One region of the Sporosarcina sp. Y1009 genome, then DNA from elsewhere that is predicted to be linked to it. Evidence: riboswitches for the same ligand, from Rfam matches in the RefSeq annotation. Region 1 holds a riboswitch; each other region holds the start of a gene.

Region 1 (3,634 bases):
TCCATTTTTTGTCCGGATCCACTTTTGTGAAAATGTCAACGCGTGAACGCATTGAATCGTTTTCAACAAACTGTAGATCTTCATCTAAATCGTATTCAGATAAGTCGATTCCCGTCCAGCCACTGAACAAGCTCATCGCACCTTCAAGGCTAATATGTTTTTTGTAATCTTCATATTTTGCTTCTGCTTCTTCTTGCGTTCGCCCGACAATCGGAGTGAAGAGGCTATACACTTTGATATCTTCGCCTTTTCTACCAAACTGCTCCGCCTGACCGCGTATTTTATCGACAAACTTACGCGCGATATCAGTTGTAGGCATGGAGACATAGACCCCTTCTGCGTGTTCTGCCGCAAATGCACTTCCTTTTGGTGATAAACCAGCTTGAAAAATGACCGGCGTTCGTTGTGGAGAAGGTTCGCATAAGTGAGCGCCAGGAACGGTGAAGTACTTACCCTTATGTTGAATGTCGTGAACTTTTTCTGGGTCAACATACATTTTTCTTTCTATGTCACGAACAACGGCATCTTCTTCCCAGCTTTGTTCCCATAATTTATAACAAACGTCTAAATATTCTTCTGCAATTGAATAGCGTTCATCATGTGCAATTTGTTCGGTCATTCCAATGTTTATTGCTGCACTTTTCAAATAAGACGTTACAACATTCCAGCCAACACGGCCTTTTGTTAAATGATCTAATGTCGACATGCGACGTGAAAATGTATAAGGATGCTCATGCGTGACAGACGCGGTAATGCCAAATGACAAATTTTTAGTAACTGCTGCCATTGCCGGAACAATGAGCATCGGATCATTGATAGGGGATTGCACCGCTTGCCTAAGACCCGCGTCTCTTTTTCCTTCATAGACATCATACGGACCGAGTACATCTGCTAAAAAGACAGAGTCAAACTGCGCTTCTTCTAATAACTGTGCAAACTCGATCCAATAATTAATGTCCGTGTAGCGATGTGCTTCATTGTCAGGATGGGACCAAAGTCCGGGAGATTGGTTACTAGGGCAGTTCATATCAAATGCGTTTAATAAAATTCTTTTTTTTGTCATTGTAAGTTCCTCCTAATTTTTTGTTGCGTTAACACTAAACAACTACTTCTTGCAGGTTCACATAACTTTCCAACGTATTCGTTAATCCTTCTGGGAAGCGTTGCTTTGTCAAGTGTTCTTCTACATTTGCTGTTATGTAGTGCAAAAACTTCAAAATATGTACTCTTCTGTCTAAAACATCCTTGAATCCATTCTCGTAAAACCATGCGTCGATCGTATTGTAAACACCACGGTTAATGTAGAAAGTTTTTTCGATTTCCCTGACGAATGATAAATCAGGCAAATGAACATCAATAATCATAAAAAACACCTCCTATACACAACACAGCATATTTGTTCCAACCATCCTTCCTTGAAAAAATAAAAACCCTCTACTCATGATGAGTAGAGGGTGAAATACAAAATTAAAAGTTAACTGTAATTTCAGCCGTCTCATCTGAAGAATACGAATGTATTCTACTGAACTTAGCACCATACAATAAAAGATTTGCTGGTTGCTGAGGTTTCAAAGGGTCAGTCCCTCCACCTCTCTTGATAAGCAGCGATACTATTTAGTTTTGAATGTCGATCGAATACCTAGATATTAGCGATCAAACGTTAGATTAGATACTATCTATATTTCTAGAAAGAGTCAAGGGGTTTTGATGAAATAGTCTGATATAAGCGAAAAGTCATGGTAGTCTACTGGATTCTGATTTTAGTGAAAAAACGTCTCTACTATGTAACGGTAGAAAGAAAAGTGGAAATCTTTATGGTTTTTCGACTAATTATTCAAGTTGAAATCATGGGTGAAATGCACTATAAAATAGGACGCATGTTGTTCTATAAGTGGGAGATTCGGTTCTCTAATAGATTCGTTTATTTACAAGGCATTATAGTATTAAAATGTATTGTATTTCTGTATAGTAAATAGGTTAATATATTAAATGAGCTATTATCTTTTGAAGATATTTCTATGCTTGTACAGACAGAATACAAGTCACAATCTCGAATGGGGTAATTACCAAACAGTCGATGTTGAGAAACAGCAAAGAATAAAACAAGATTGATTTAGTTTTTAATTGGAGGAATTATTTATGTCAACAACAGAAAAAAGTCAAGTTATCAAGTCGACCCCCATTTTGCTGTCTTTTTTAATTGCAGGGTTTATTGGGTTATTTAGTGAAACAGCTTTAAACATGGCACTCGGTGGTTTAGTGAAGGAATTCGATGTACCCCATTCCACCGTTCAATGGCTAACTACAGGTTTTCTATTGACCTTAGCGATATTAATTCCTATTTCTGCTCTTTTAATTCAATGGTTTAGTACACGACAATTGTTTATTGCTTCACTCATATTTTCTATTATTGGAACGATTGTTGCAGGATCAGCGCCAATTTTCGATGTCTTGATTGTAGGGCGTGTAATTCAAGCGATTGGGACGGGCTTACTGATACCGCTTATGTTTAATACGATTTTGCTGATTTATCCAATCCATAAAAGAGGAACGATTATGGGCCTAATGGGGTTGGTGATGATGGTTGCACCAGCTATTGGGCCAGCCCTTTCAGGTATAATCATTGAAAATTTAAGTTGGAATTGGATTTTCTGGGTCACGCTACCGTTTCTTGCGCTTGCACTACTCGCTGGTATTATTTATATGCAAAATGTTTCTACGCTTACTAAACCTAAAATCGATATTCTGTCGATTATTTTATCGAGTATTGGTTTTGGTGGCATTGTTTATGGTTTTAGTGCCGCTGGAGAAGAAGGCTGGGGAAGTACCATCGTTGTAGCAACCATTGTAATTGGTCTTATAGCGCTTATTGTCTTCTCCATAAGACAACTTACAATGAAGACGCCAATGCTTGATCTCCGTGCGTTTAAATATCCGATGTTTACTTTGGGGCTCTTGAGCGTCTTTGTTACTTTCATGGTCATTTTGTCTACCATGATTCTCTTACCTTTATACTTGCAGACGGGCATGGGGTTAGCTCCGGTTATAGCGGGACTTGTCCTTTTACCAGGGGGTATCATAAATGGCATTATGTCTCCAATAACAGGTCGACTTTTTGATAAATACGGACCAAGGGGACTCGTTACACCTGGATTTATTATAATGGTCATTATGCTGTGGAGCTTGTCGAACGTAACGACAACAACATCCATATTCATGATCGTCTTCTTGCATTCACTTCTTTTTATAGGTGTTTCGTTGGTGATGATGCCAGCTCAAACAAATGGACTGAACCAACTTCCGAGAGACCTATATCCAGATGGAACAGCTTTGATGAACACATTACAACAAGTATCAGGTGCAATCGGTACAGCCGTTGCCATTACAATTATGTCAGCTGCACAAACGAGTTATTTAAATAAAGTAACAGATCCAACTAGTTTATCGGCAGTGAGTGAATCTTTAACTGCAGGCGTTCAAACTGCATTTATTTTCGGATTGATACTTGCAGTCATTGGTCTGATTATGTCATTCTTTATTAAATCATCACGCAATCTATAAAATCTAAAGAATTGACTATTGTCTCTATTAATCATAAAACGGCACTTGATAAGCGAGAGTAAATGCTTATCAG
Region 2 (3,634 bases), on a different contig from region 1:
CTTCATCTTCCTCAAAGACTTCTACATAGAGCTTTACATCGCCTGCTTCTTCATCTGTAATCGGTAAAACTGGTCCTGTTTCCTCATTACCATTGCGTAATAGCACGATGGACTTGCGGTGTGCTTCATCTGCCAATGCTTGTGATTCAGGATTATCAGCGATTTGCTGTGCGAGTTCAGGATCTACATATGGATTTTCAAAAAGACCCAAGTCATACATCTCGGTGAGCAGGAAGGTAATCGAATGGTTGATCACTGATTCTTCTACCAATCCTGTTTGAATCGCCTCAATCAGTGGTGCAACATCCGTGCCACCTGAGAAAATGTTTGTTCCAGCGTCGATTGCTTTTGCATAACGCTCAGGTAAAGTGAGATGTTCCACACCCCAAGGACGATCTCCATCATTAATAATGCCGGTATCAGAGTTTACATAGCCTTCGAATCCGATTTCATCGCGAAGAAGACCTTGAAGTAACCCTTTATTATAAGCAAAGGCAACTTCTTCAAATTGCTGATCTTCTGTGTACCATAAATGCTTCGGAAGCTGATCTGCACTTCCTTCATTTACCGGTTTTGCATAGTAAGGCATGATAGATGCCGTGCCTGCTTCAACTGCCGCTAAAAATGGTGGCAGGTGATATGTATACAAGCTTCCTTCGGTTGGATACACATTTGTACTTCCCCATTCATGATGAGGGTCTGTACCTTCTAATCGCGGACCGCCACCAGCAAAGTGTTTAATGGTTAGTGCAACACTGTTTTCGTCTAATTCCTCACCTTGAAAACCTTCAACGATTGAAGTGATCATGTTGGAAATTAGTTCAGGATCTTCGCCAAATGTACCATCCGTACGTGTCCAGCGTGGCTCAGTCAGCACATCTGCCATATAGCCATAAAGCTTATGCATCCCGGTTGCGCGCCATTCTTTGGCAGCAATTTCGGCAAACTCCTTCACAAGCTCTGTATCCCTTGTCGCAGCAAGACCAAGCTCGCCCGGCCAAGTCGATAGTTGTCCACCAGCTTCTGCATGACCATATGTCTGGTTCGGGTTCACGTGGTTACGCGGATTGGAAGTCATCACTACCGGAATCCCCAAACGAGAAGCCTCTCCTAGTTCTTGAAACTCATTATTTCGAGACGCAAGATCCCGCGGCTCTGGATCATCACGAACGATGAAGTTACGTAAATTTTTCTCTTGAAGAGTTAAACGGCTGGAATCATTATTAAACGAAGAAATCAGCATTAATCCTGCTTTTTCTTCCACAGTCATTTTAGAGACCAAATCTTCTACCCGTTCTTCAACAGGAAGTCTCCAGTCCTCGTAACGATCCAGTTCGCCATTTGCATTCAAATCCCTGAATGCTTCTCCATCTACTTCAATAATTTCCTTTACTCGGGTTTCAACAGTAGTAGTAGATTTTTCAGCATTTGCAATACCCGATGTCGGAGCTACGGGGGAAAATACTAACACAGCAACTAACATTAGAATTACACTTTTAGATAAATAACTAGATTTAAAGTTCATTTTTTTGCCTCCTTAGATATTATTGTAACTTTAAAAAAACTGCCACTTCTGATAGCGATTACTGATTTTCTCATTCCTTCCTGTATCCCCCCTCACCCATTAAAGCGCTTTCATATTTACGATACAGATACGCTGGTAAGTTAGTTTGGCTAGCAATCAAATAAACTAACTGCATTCATCGTAGGTGTAAGTTGTTTATTTTTCAACACGTTTTCTGCCTTTTCTAAAAAATGAGTCAAATGAAGTGATGCTTCCAACTAATACCAAAGTATTACAAAAAATGAAATAAATTCTACTTTATTAAGATTATTCGTTATAAAAACAACCTTTAGCACAAACAAAAATAGACTTTCTTCCATATAGGCACACAGACCCAAAACCAATATTTACTTTTCAAATTAAAAGTACACATAGCTTTTTCGGACAAATAGGTCATATTTAACAGACTTGAATCAAGAAATTTACTTTCATTTTGACTGCGGTAATAATTCGAATAATTTTACTTCAAATATTTGATTGACTTATACTTCTTTTCGCTCTAAAGTAAGGATTAATTCTTGCGACAATTGAATAGCAAAACATCACTTTCTTATCAAGAGAGATCGAGGGACAGGCCCTATGACATCTCGGCAACAGATTCATGACGAATGAATACTGTGCTAATTCCTGCAAGTGCTTCGGCATTTGGAAGATGAGGACGAGATGGTTTCTTACATACTAGAAGCCCTCTTTTTTCTTATCGAACGATGATAAGTAAGAAGGGGCTTTTTCTTTTTTCACTGATGGCTGAGATGTTGTGAACGCGGAATAAGAGTTTTATCAGGAGGTTTTGACATGATTGAATTTAAAAATGTCTCGAAGACGTTTAGTCTTGGAAAACGGGAGGTGCACGCGGTTAAAGATGTTTCCCTCTTTGTTGAAAAAGGAGAGATATACGGCATTATCGGATTTAGTGGTGCTGGAAAAAGTACGCTACTGCGTTTAGTAAATATGTTAGAGCGTCCAACAGCTGGTTCTGTTTTCATCAACGAAATTGACGTCAGTACATTATCAGCGAAAGAACTACGTAAACAACGCCAAAACATCGGCATGATATTCCAAAACTTTAACTTGTTTAACTCAAGAACAGTTTCGGGAAATATCGCTTATCCATTGAAATTAGCCGGCGCATCAAAACAAGACATTCAAGAGCGTGTCCAAGAACTATTGGCTTTCGTCGGGCTATCTGATAAAGCGAAAGATTATCCAGATCAACTATCCGGTGGACAAAAACAACGTGTTGGGATTGCCAGAGCACTCGCCAGCTCCCCAGATATTCTAATTTGTGATGAAGCAACATCCGCTCTAGACCCTGACACAACTGCTGATATTTTACGGTTACTCAAAAAGGTCAATAAGGAGTTCGGGATAACCATTCTCCTTATCACACATGAAATGCATGTCATTCAATCAATTTGCGACAATGTAGCGGTCATGGAAGAAGGCGAAGTGATTGAGTCTGGAGAAGTTTTCGAAACCTTTACCGACCCACAACATTCGACTACGCAGCGCTTTATCCAATCCATCCAACAGGACTTGCCTTCGGAAAAGCTTTTGAACGAATGGCGATCAAAAGGTGGTACCCAGTTATACCGCGTTATTTTTAAAGGCGATATTGCAAGTAACCCTGTACTCTCGCAAGTAACTCGAAAACATGGCGTCGATTTCAACATCGTCTACGGCTCGGTTCGAGAGTTACAAGAACGCTTTTTCGGAAATCTGCTGGTTTCGTTTGAAGGCGATACGGAAGCGATTCAAAAAGTATTGCAGGAACTTCAAACGATCGTTGAAATAAAGGAGGTCATTAAAGATGAAAGTTGATTGGTCCACGTTTTGGCCACGTATTGTAGAAGCGACTGGCGAAACGCTCCTCATGGTGATCGCCACACTGATTTTTGGTTCAATTATTGGAATCTCGCTTGGCCTACTATTGTTTGTGACAAGAGAAAATAACATTTTAGAAAATAAAGCTGTTTCACGGATATTGAATATATTTATTAATATCATTCGACCGATTCCATTTATCATCTTCTTGGTTGCCATTTCACAACTTACGAGATTGGTAATGGG
Region 3 (3,634 bases), on a different contig from region 1:
TTTTCTAAAATAATTGCATGTGGCGTATTCGAAGCACCGATAACTAGTGTTGTTTCTTTCGCTTCTTGGTCATCTCCGCTACTTGCATTGTTATTGTCGTCATCATTTTTCGTTCCACAAGCTACTAATGTTAGTACCAATGTTGCTAATAAAATTGCTGACAGTATTTTTTTCATTGTGTAAACTCCTCTTTTCTATGCTGTTTATATAATTATCAGGCAAAGCCCGGTATTCCTATATTAACATTATCTTTTATCAAACTTTTTAACCGCTACATCTCCGATAAACTGAATGATGAAGACGATGATTAAGATAAGAATCGTTGCCATTTGCGTAACGTCTTCACGACTTCGTTGGAATCCATCCAAAAAGGCTAGCGTTCCTAGTCCACCAGCTCCGATAACACCCGCCATTGCCGTATAGCCGACAAGTGCAATTGCCGTAACGGTAATTCCCGAGATAAGGGCAGGCATCGATTCTGGTAATAACACTTTAAAGATAATCGTAGACGTTTTAGCGCCCATCGATTTTGCAGCTTCAATCACACCTTTATCGATTTCCTGCAAGGCAATTAAAACCATTCGACCATAAAACGGCGCAGCCCCGATAATTAATGCAGGTAAAGCGGCCTCTGGTCCTCGCATTGTACCAAGAAGCAATTTTGTAAATGGAATCAGCAATATAATTAAAATGATAAACGGGATTGACCTAAAAATATTGACGAATGCTCCGGAAATCGTATGAACCAACTTATTCGCCCATAACTGTCCTGGACCTGAGAGAAACAACAAGACACCTAGTGCCAACCCAAAAACAAATGTGAATACGGTCGACATTGCTGTCATATAAAGTGTCTCTACAGTCGCTTCCCACATCTTAGCCCAATCTACATTCGGAAACAGGTTTTCAATCATTACCAATTACCTCCGTCCGGACATCTTGTGCATTAAGATAATGGATTGCTTCTTGAATAATCGATTCTTCTCCATCTAGTTGAAGAATCAGCGTGCCGTAAGGGCCAGTATGTGTGTGGGCTATATTCCCTTGCACAATATTCACGTCAATCTTAAACTTTCGAATCAAGCTCGTAATCACCGGCTGTCCAGTTCGTTCCCCTACAAAGGTAAGTTTTACTAGCGTTCCAGATGGAAACTCTTCTTTAATATGTTCCATCGCTTCGATTACTTCCGCAGGTTCTGTGACTTGCGATAAGAAACGTTTCGTAATCGGCTCCCTTGGTGATTGGAACACCTTAAGAACATCGCCCATTTCGACTACTTTTCCTTCTTCCATCACAGCAACCCGGTGACAAATCTTCCGGATGACTTGCATTTCATGTGTAATGAGGACAATTGTCAGACCAAGTCGCTCATTGATATCCGTCAGGAGATTAAGTATTGAATCTGTCGTTTCTGGATCCAGGGCAGAGGTGGCTTCATCACAAAGTAACACTTCTGGATCATTTGCTAAGGCACGCGCAATCCCAACACGCTGCTTTTGTCCCCCTGACAATTCAGAAGGGTAGGCATTTTCGCGTCCCTTCAAACCTACCAATTCGATTAGTTCAGCGACTTTTCGTTCCCGTTCTGCTTTAGGGACATTGGCGATTTCGAGTGGAAAAGCAATATTATCTTTCACAGTTCTCGACCATAACAAATTAAAGTGTTGGAAAATCATGCTTACTTTTTGACGTGCTTTCCGTAATTTCTGACCTTTAATAGAAGAGATTTCCAATCCGCCGATTGTAATCGTGCCACTGGTCGGCATTTCTAATCCATTTAAAAGCCGGATGAGTGTGCTCTTTCCAGCACCACTATATCCAATCACACCAAATATTTCACCCTCTGAAATATCAAAGGTTACACCGTCCACAGCGACAATACTTTTTGAACCTTCACCGAAGACCTTATGAACGTCTGTTAAATGAATCATTTTTCTTCACCTCTATAAATAATAAAAAGCCTTACTGCTCGATGCAGAAAGGCTTAACGTTTAATGTAATAAGCGTATGTCCAATCTCTCATCTTTCAAAGCAATATGCTTTGTGTGACTTGGCACCAGTTCACTTATGTGATGGTTGCCGGGCTTCATAGGGCACTTCCCTCCGCCTCTCTTTATAAGAGTGATTAAATTATGTTTTATGATTAACAATAAATCTAGCATACCTGTCCCTGGTCTGTCAACTTATTTTCACTAGCAAATCAGGTACTGATTTGAATGCATATACCTTTTCCGTCAAAACACCATTTTTAGAAATGAGGAGGCAGGGTACACTTTCAATTTGATAATCAATTGCTAATTCCTCGTGATAATTCAAATCTGCCTTACCAATCGGTATCTCTGGTTTCATAACAGAAATTACATTCATCATTTTCGAAGCGACTGCACATGTACCGCACATTGGCGTGTACAAATAAAATACCGCAATGTCTTTTTCGCTGCTGTTCTTTTCCCAATCTCTAATTGTCCATATATCCATTATATCTACCTTCTTACATTATAAATTCAGGGTGAACTTTAATATGTGCTTCTTGAAGAATTTTTGCAAGCACATTGTATGGTGTTGTTTCAACTTCTTTATATACTCTTTCAGTGTAAAGATGAATGGCTAATGGATATTCCCTTTTGAATAATACACGGGTTTTTTCGCCATCTTCATCTGCATCAAGGAAGACGTACATCTCGAACTCTTCATAAGGTGTTAATAGTACCTCAAGATTATAAGGACTTATGGTACCATTTGTACAAATAATATCAATAGGTTCAGCAAGTACACGACTGACTCGTTTCCGATCCGCGCTTCCTTCTACAATCAAGATTTTCATCTGATTCAAGCTTTATGCGCCTCCTTTATAAAAAAAGAAAAACGCCGAATAACTTCTCGGCGTCCGGTGTCAACTATTACTCAATTGTCATTTTGTCATAGTCTTCAGCCGACATAAGTCCATCTAATTCGGAAACATTTGATGGTTCAACGACAATCATCCAGGCTTGTTCGTAAGGGGATTCGTTAACAAACTCAGGGCTATCTTCTAACTCTTCGTTTACTTCAACTACTTTTCCACTAATTGGCGCGTATAACTCAGATACTGTTTTTACAGATTCAACGCTACCGAAAGGCTCGTCTGCCGTTATTTCGTCGCCGATTTCAGGTAGTTCAACGAATACGATATCGCCTAGTTCAGATTGCGCAAAATGAGTAATCCCGATACGGTACTTTCCGTCTTCGTCTTTAACCCACTCATGTTCTGCTGAATACTTAAATTCCTTTGGTGTGTTCATATTCATGACCTCCAAAATAGTTATTCTTTCAATCTAATAGTGCCATAAGCTAGCCTTAAACACAAGGTGTGAAGCCTTTAAATCCATACATTTTCATATTCTTCTTCTTTGAAACCTACAGTCGTTTTTCCATTTCCATGAACAATCGGTCGTTTGATTAACATTCCGTTTGATGATAGTAATTTTATTTTTTCAGCTTCCGACATCGTTGGTAATTTATCTTTCAGTTGAAGCTCACGATACACTTTTCCACTCGTGTTAAAAAACTTCTTAATGTCTAACTCAGAAGCTTCAATGATTTCTCCAAGTTCTTCTTCGCTTGGCGGGGTTTCCGCGATATTCACTTCGGTAT
Region 4 (3,634 bases), on a different contig from region 1:
ATATTCGTGATGGTATCTTAGAGAGAATTACTGAGCCAGACCGGATTATTACATTTCGTGTAGCTTGGGAAGATGATCAAGGAAAAGTACATGTCAATCGTGGATATCGTGTGCAGTTTAATAGTGATCTCGGACCATATAAAGGTGGGATTCGATTCCATCCTTCTGTAAATACGAGTATTATGAAGTTTCTAGCTTTCGAACAAATTTTCAAAAACTCCCTGACAGGTCAACCAATTGGTGCTGGTAAAGGAGGATCTGATTTCGATCCTAAAAACAAGTCTGAACGTGAAATCATGCGGTTTGTTCAAAGTTTCATGACGGAGCTAAGTAAATATATCGGACCAGATTTGGATGTGCCAGCGGGTGATATAGGTGTTGGCCGAAGAGAAGTAGAATATATGTCTGGGCAGTATAATCGATTGCACGGGGGCCATAAGGCGGGCGTCTTTACTGGAAAAGATCCAAATTATGGTGGGAGCTTGGGAAGAAAAGAAGCAACAGGCTATGGAACGATTTACTTTGCTGAAGAGATGTTAAAAGTGAATGATATGAGTTTCAACGGAAGCCGAGTGATCGTATCTGGCTCTGGGAACGTTTCTATTTATGCAATGGAAAAAGCCATTGAACTCGGTGCGAAGGTAGTGGCATGTAGTGATTCTAGCGGCTATATCTACGACGAAAATGGAATCAATGTCGAAACAGTTAAAGTGCTGAAAGAAGAAGGAAATAAACGAATTAAAGAATATAAAAAGTTCCACTCGAGTGCTAAATATTTTGATGATTGTACAGGGATTTGGTCCATTAATTGTGACATCGCACTTCCTTGTGCAACACAAAATGAAATCGATGAAGTGGCCGCATATAAGCTCGTCAATAATAATGTAAAAGCTATCGCTGAAGGTGCGAATATGCCTTGTACAAAAGAGGCGGTTGACTTATTCATCGAAAATAATGTCTTATTTGCACCAGCAAAAGCGGCCAATGCTGGCGGCGTAGCTGTATCAGCAATGGAGATGTCCCAAAATAGCATGCGTCTTAACTGGACATTTGAAGAAGTTGACGAAAAACTTAAAGAAGTAATGAACAACATATTCCAAAGTTGTTTGAAGGCGTCTGAAGAATATGGTCAACCTGGTAATTTAATTGTCGGTGCCAACATTGCTGGTTTTCTTAAAGTAGCAGATGCAATGATTGCCCATGGCATTAGATAAGAAAATAATGTATTTAAAAAACACTAGACCTCACACTGAAAAATCGTGAGGTGATCTAGTGTTTTTTTATGTGAGTTCTGTTTTGCAGATGGGTCGAAAAGAGTGGGGAAAGAGGACACCCTCTTTCGGTTTTTTATATGGCTGGATTAAATATTAAAACATTTAATCCCGACAAGTTTAATAGGTATGAGCCCTTGACGGGACATTCCTATTGTATTATGATTGTTCTTACAACTTAATATCTTATCAAGAGAAGCTAAGGGACTGGCCCGTTGAAGCTTCAGCAACCTCTGCCTCGCAGAAAGGTGCTAATTCCAGCAAGAGTAACTTCTTGGCAGATAAGAGTAAAAGAATATTTATTATTCAACCCTCTTTTCTATCGAGAAGGGGGTTTTTTATATCCAATTTATTAAATATCCCAAAAAATAAGAGAAAGAAGGTTAAATGATGAGTAGAATTGTTATTATTTCAGGAAGTCCATTGACACCGTCACGTACAGATCTCGTTCTTCGTTATGTAGAATCCATATTACAAAAGAAAGGTTTTACGGTAGATTATATTGCTATTCCTGATCTACCACCGGAAGATTTGGTTTATGTACGCTTCAATAGCCCATCTATCCGAAGTGTGATTGAACAAGTTGAAAATGCGGACGGAATCATTATCGGTTCCCCAGTATATAAGGCTTCTTATACGGGCGTACTTAAAGCGTTACTTGATTTGTTACCAGAGAATGCATTTAGGGGAAAAACAGTATTGCCTTTCATGGTTGGCGGTAGCATCGCACATTTGCTGGCAATTGAGTTTTCATTGAAGCCTATTATACATAATTTAAAAGGCGTTTCTACACAAGGCGTTTATTTCGAAGATTCCTTGATTGATAAAGAAAATAGTGTCAATCCAATTAAAGAAACTGATAGCGAATTCCGATTACAGACACAGTTGCAAGAGTTACTTGATACGATTGTAGAGGCACAGCGCACAACCGAATTAGTCGGAAATCTAAGGTGATAAAAAATATGGAGTAAAATCGACGAGTACTTGAATGATTCATTTTTCAAGTGCTTGTTTTATTTTCTTATTTATAAGCATTTAACCAAAAGATAGGATAGCCCCTAGTCTCCAAATATGTTAGCATTAATAATAATGTTATAATTCAATCTATTTAAGACGTTATTATGTGATTAATTAGTCTAGGCAATATGACTCTGCTAAGATTTAGAATCATATTGTTAAATGAGGCGATCCTATAAATTAAATGGGTCAATTTGTTGAAAAGGTGGAGTTACATGGGAAGAATTGTAATTGCAGTTATTTTAACGATTTTTGGTGGTATTCTTGGAAGTTTTTTGGAGCCAGCAGTGTTTGCAAACAGTATTCCGGTTGCAATCATGGGAGGATTTATTTTAGCGGAGATCCAACGTAAAGATGATAAGTAATGAGTATCTCATATGATTCTCATATAAGTATTTACGGAAATGTACGGGCAAGATGGAGGTGTTTTTTTGAAAAGAGTTTTTCATTTATTAATTGCTTTGTTTTTAATTATTTCATTATTGGGGTGCAGTTCCAGTGTTCAAGGAAGTATAAAAGATTTTCATGACGATGATATTGCGGCAATTGTGAAAGACAAAGAGATTACAATTGGTGACTTGCGGTTTTTGTATGCAGATGATCAGGTGTTGGAAAACATTGAAGGAACTGCAAAGCTCGAATTAATGATACAAGAAGCTAAGGCGTTGAATGTAGATATTTCTGATGAAATTAGTTTGCAAGCGGAAACAATGTTAGCGCTCCCTCTTAAAGATATAAAAGATCCGTACGGAAAATCAATGCATGCGTTTATCGAATCACAAGCTCAAAAGTTGGGGATAGATCCTGAAAAATATTATATGAAGTATGTAGAAATCAAGAGTGAACAAAATGCGTATTTAAATGCATACACGCACGAAATATTTGGTGAACCCGACGATTATAACGAAGAGGAATTAGAGACATACAATGAAAATACTAATGACTTTTTGAATGAATTAGTTAAAGAATATAAAGAGGAGATTGAAATACTAATCAAGAAGTAAGGAACAGTTAAATGATTGAAAAACTCAATTAGAATAGAGGGATATTGTGAAAAAGAATATTGCAAAAGTAATGAGTTTCATAGTAATCTTTACTTTACTATTTGGATTATTACGGTTATTGATCAATGTAGGGGTAATTCCCTGGAATCTATTGACAGATATTCTAACTCTTTTTATAATTATTCCCATTTTAATTATAATATCCACTCTTTTGTCAGGAAAATTTATAAATTTATTAATGGTGGAGGATTAAGTAGAATTATCAAATCCATGCCCGGGATCGCAGAGGAGAAAATCTTAGCATCGATACAAGGGAGTGACACAAGAATGAAAGAATTTATA

The links. A riboswitch is a leader RNA that binds a small molecule or an ion and turns the genes downstream of it on or off. The one in region 1 is predicted to bind S-adenosylmethionine.
Region 2: it holds a riboswitch for S-adenosylmethionine, as region 1 does, so the genes downstream of both, AC25Y1_RS07855 (methionine ABC transporter ATP-binding protein) here and AC25Y1_RS17245 (hypothetical protein) in region 1, are expected to answer to the same signal.
Region 3: it holds a riboswitch for S-adenosylmethionine, as region 1 does, so the genes downstream of both, AC25Y1_RS16460 (methionine ABC transporter ATP-binding protein) here and AC25Y1_RS17245 (hypothetical protein) in region 1, are expected to answer to the same signal.
Region 4: it holds a riboswitch for S-adenosylmethionine, as region 1 does, so the genes downstream of both, ssuE (NADPH-dependent FMN reductase) here and AC25Y1_RS17245 (hypothetical protein) in region 1, are expected to answer to the same signal.

Annotation. Positions count from the first base shown of each region.
Region 1 covers NZ_JBYHFO010000020.1:19,935-23,568, reverse strand. Annotated here, with positions in the region: gene AC25Y1_RS17250 (LLM class flavin-dependent oxidoreductase) at 1-1,063, opposite strand, end outside; gene AC25Y1_RS17245 (hypothetical protein) at 1,098-1,364, opposite strand; SAM riboswitch class I at 1,493-1,604, opposite strand; gene AC25Y1_RS17240 (DHA2 family efflux MFS transporter permease subunit) at 2,140-3,561, shown strand.
Region 2 covers NZ_JBYHFO010000005.1:68,555-72,188, reverse strand. Annotated here, with positions in the region: gene AC25Y1_RS07860 (glycoside hydrolase family 3 protein) at 1-1,525, opposite strand, end outside; SAM riboswitch class I at 2,112-2,223, shown strand; gene AC25Y1_RS07855 (methionine ABC transporter ATP-binding protein) at 2,360-3,385, shown strand; gene AC25Y1_RS07850 (methionine ABC transporter permease) at 3,375-3,634, shown strand, end outside.
Region 3 covers NZ_JBYHFO010000017.1:57,739-61,372, forward strand. Annotated here, with positions in the region: gene AC25Y1_RS16450 (MetQ/NlpA family ABC transporter substrate-binding protein) at 1-176, opposite strand, end outside; gene AC25Y1_RS16455 (methionine ABC transporter permease) at 246-914, opposite strand; gene AC25Y1_RS16460 (methionine ABC transporter ATP-binding protein) at 907-1,932, opposite strand; SAM riboswitch class I at 2,018-2,123, opposite strand; gene AC25Y1_RS16465 (thioredoxin family protein) at 2,180-2,479, opposite strand; gene AC25Y1_RS16470 (toprim domain-containing protein) at 2,493-2,825, opposite strand; gene gcvH (glycine cleavage system protein GcvH) at 2,902-3,282, opposite strand; gene AC25Y1_RS16480 (arsenate reductase family protein) at 3,360-3,634, opposite strand, start outside.
Region 4 covers NZ_JBYHFO010000001.1:204,530-208,163, reverse strand. Annotated here, with positions in the region: gene gdhA (NADP-specific glutamate dehydrogenase) at 1-1,214, shown strand, start outside; SAM riboswitch class I at 1,455-1,559, shown strand; gene ssuE (NADPH-dependent FMN reductase) at 1,662-2,225, shown strand; gene AC25Y1_RS01045 (hypothetical protein) at 2,504-2,653, shown strand; gene AC25Y1_RS01040 (hypothetical protein) at 2,720-3,292, shown strand; gene AC25Y1_RS01035 (hypothetical protein) at 3,563-3,634, shown strand, end outside.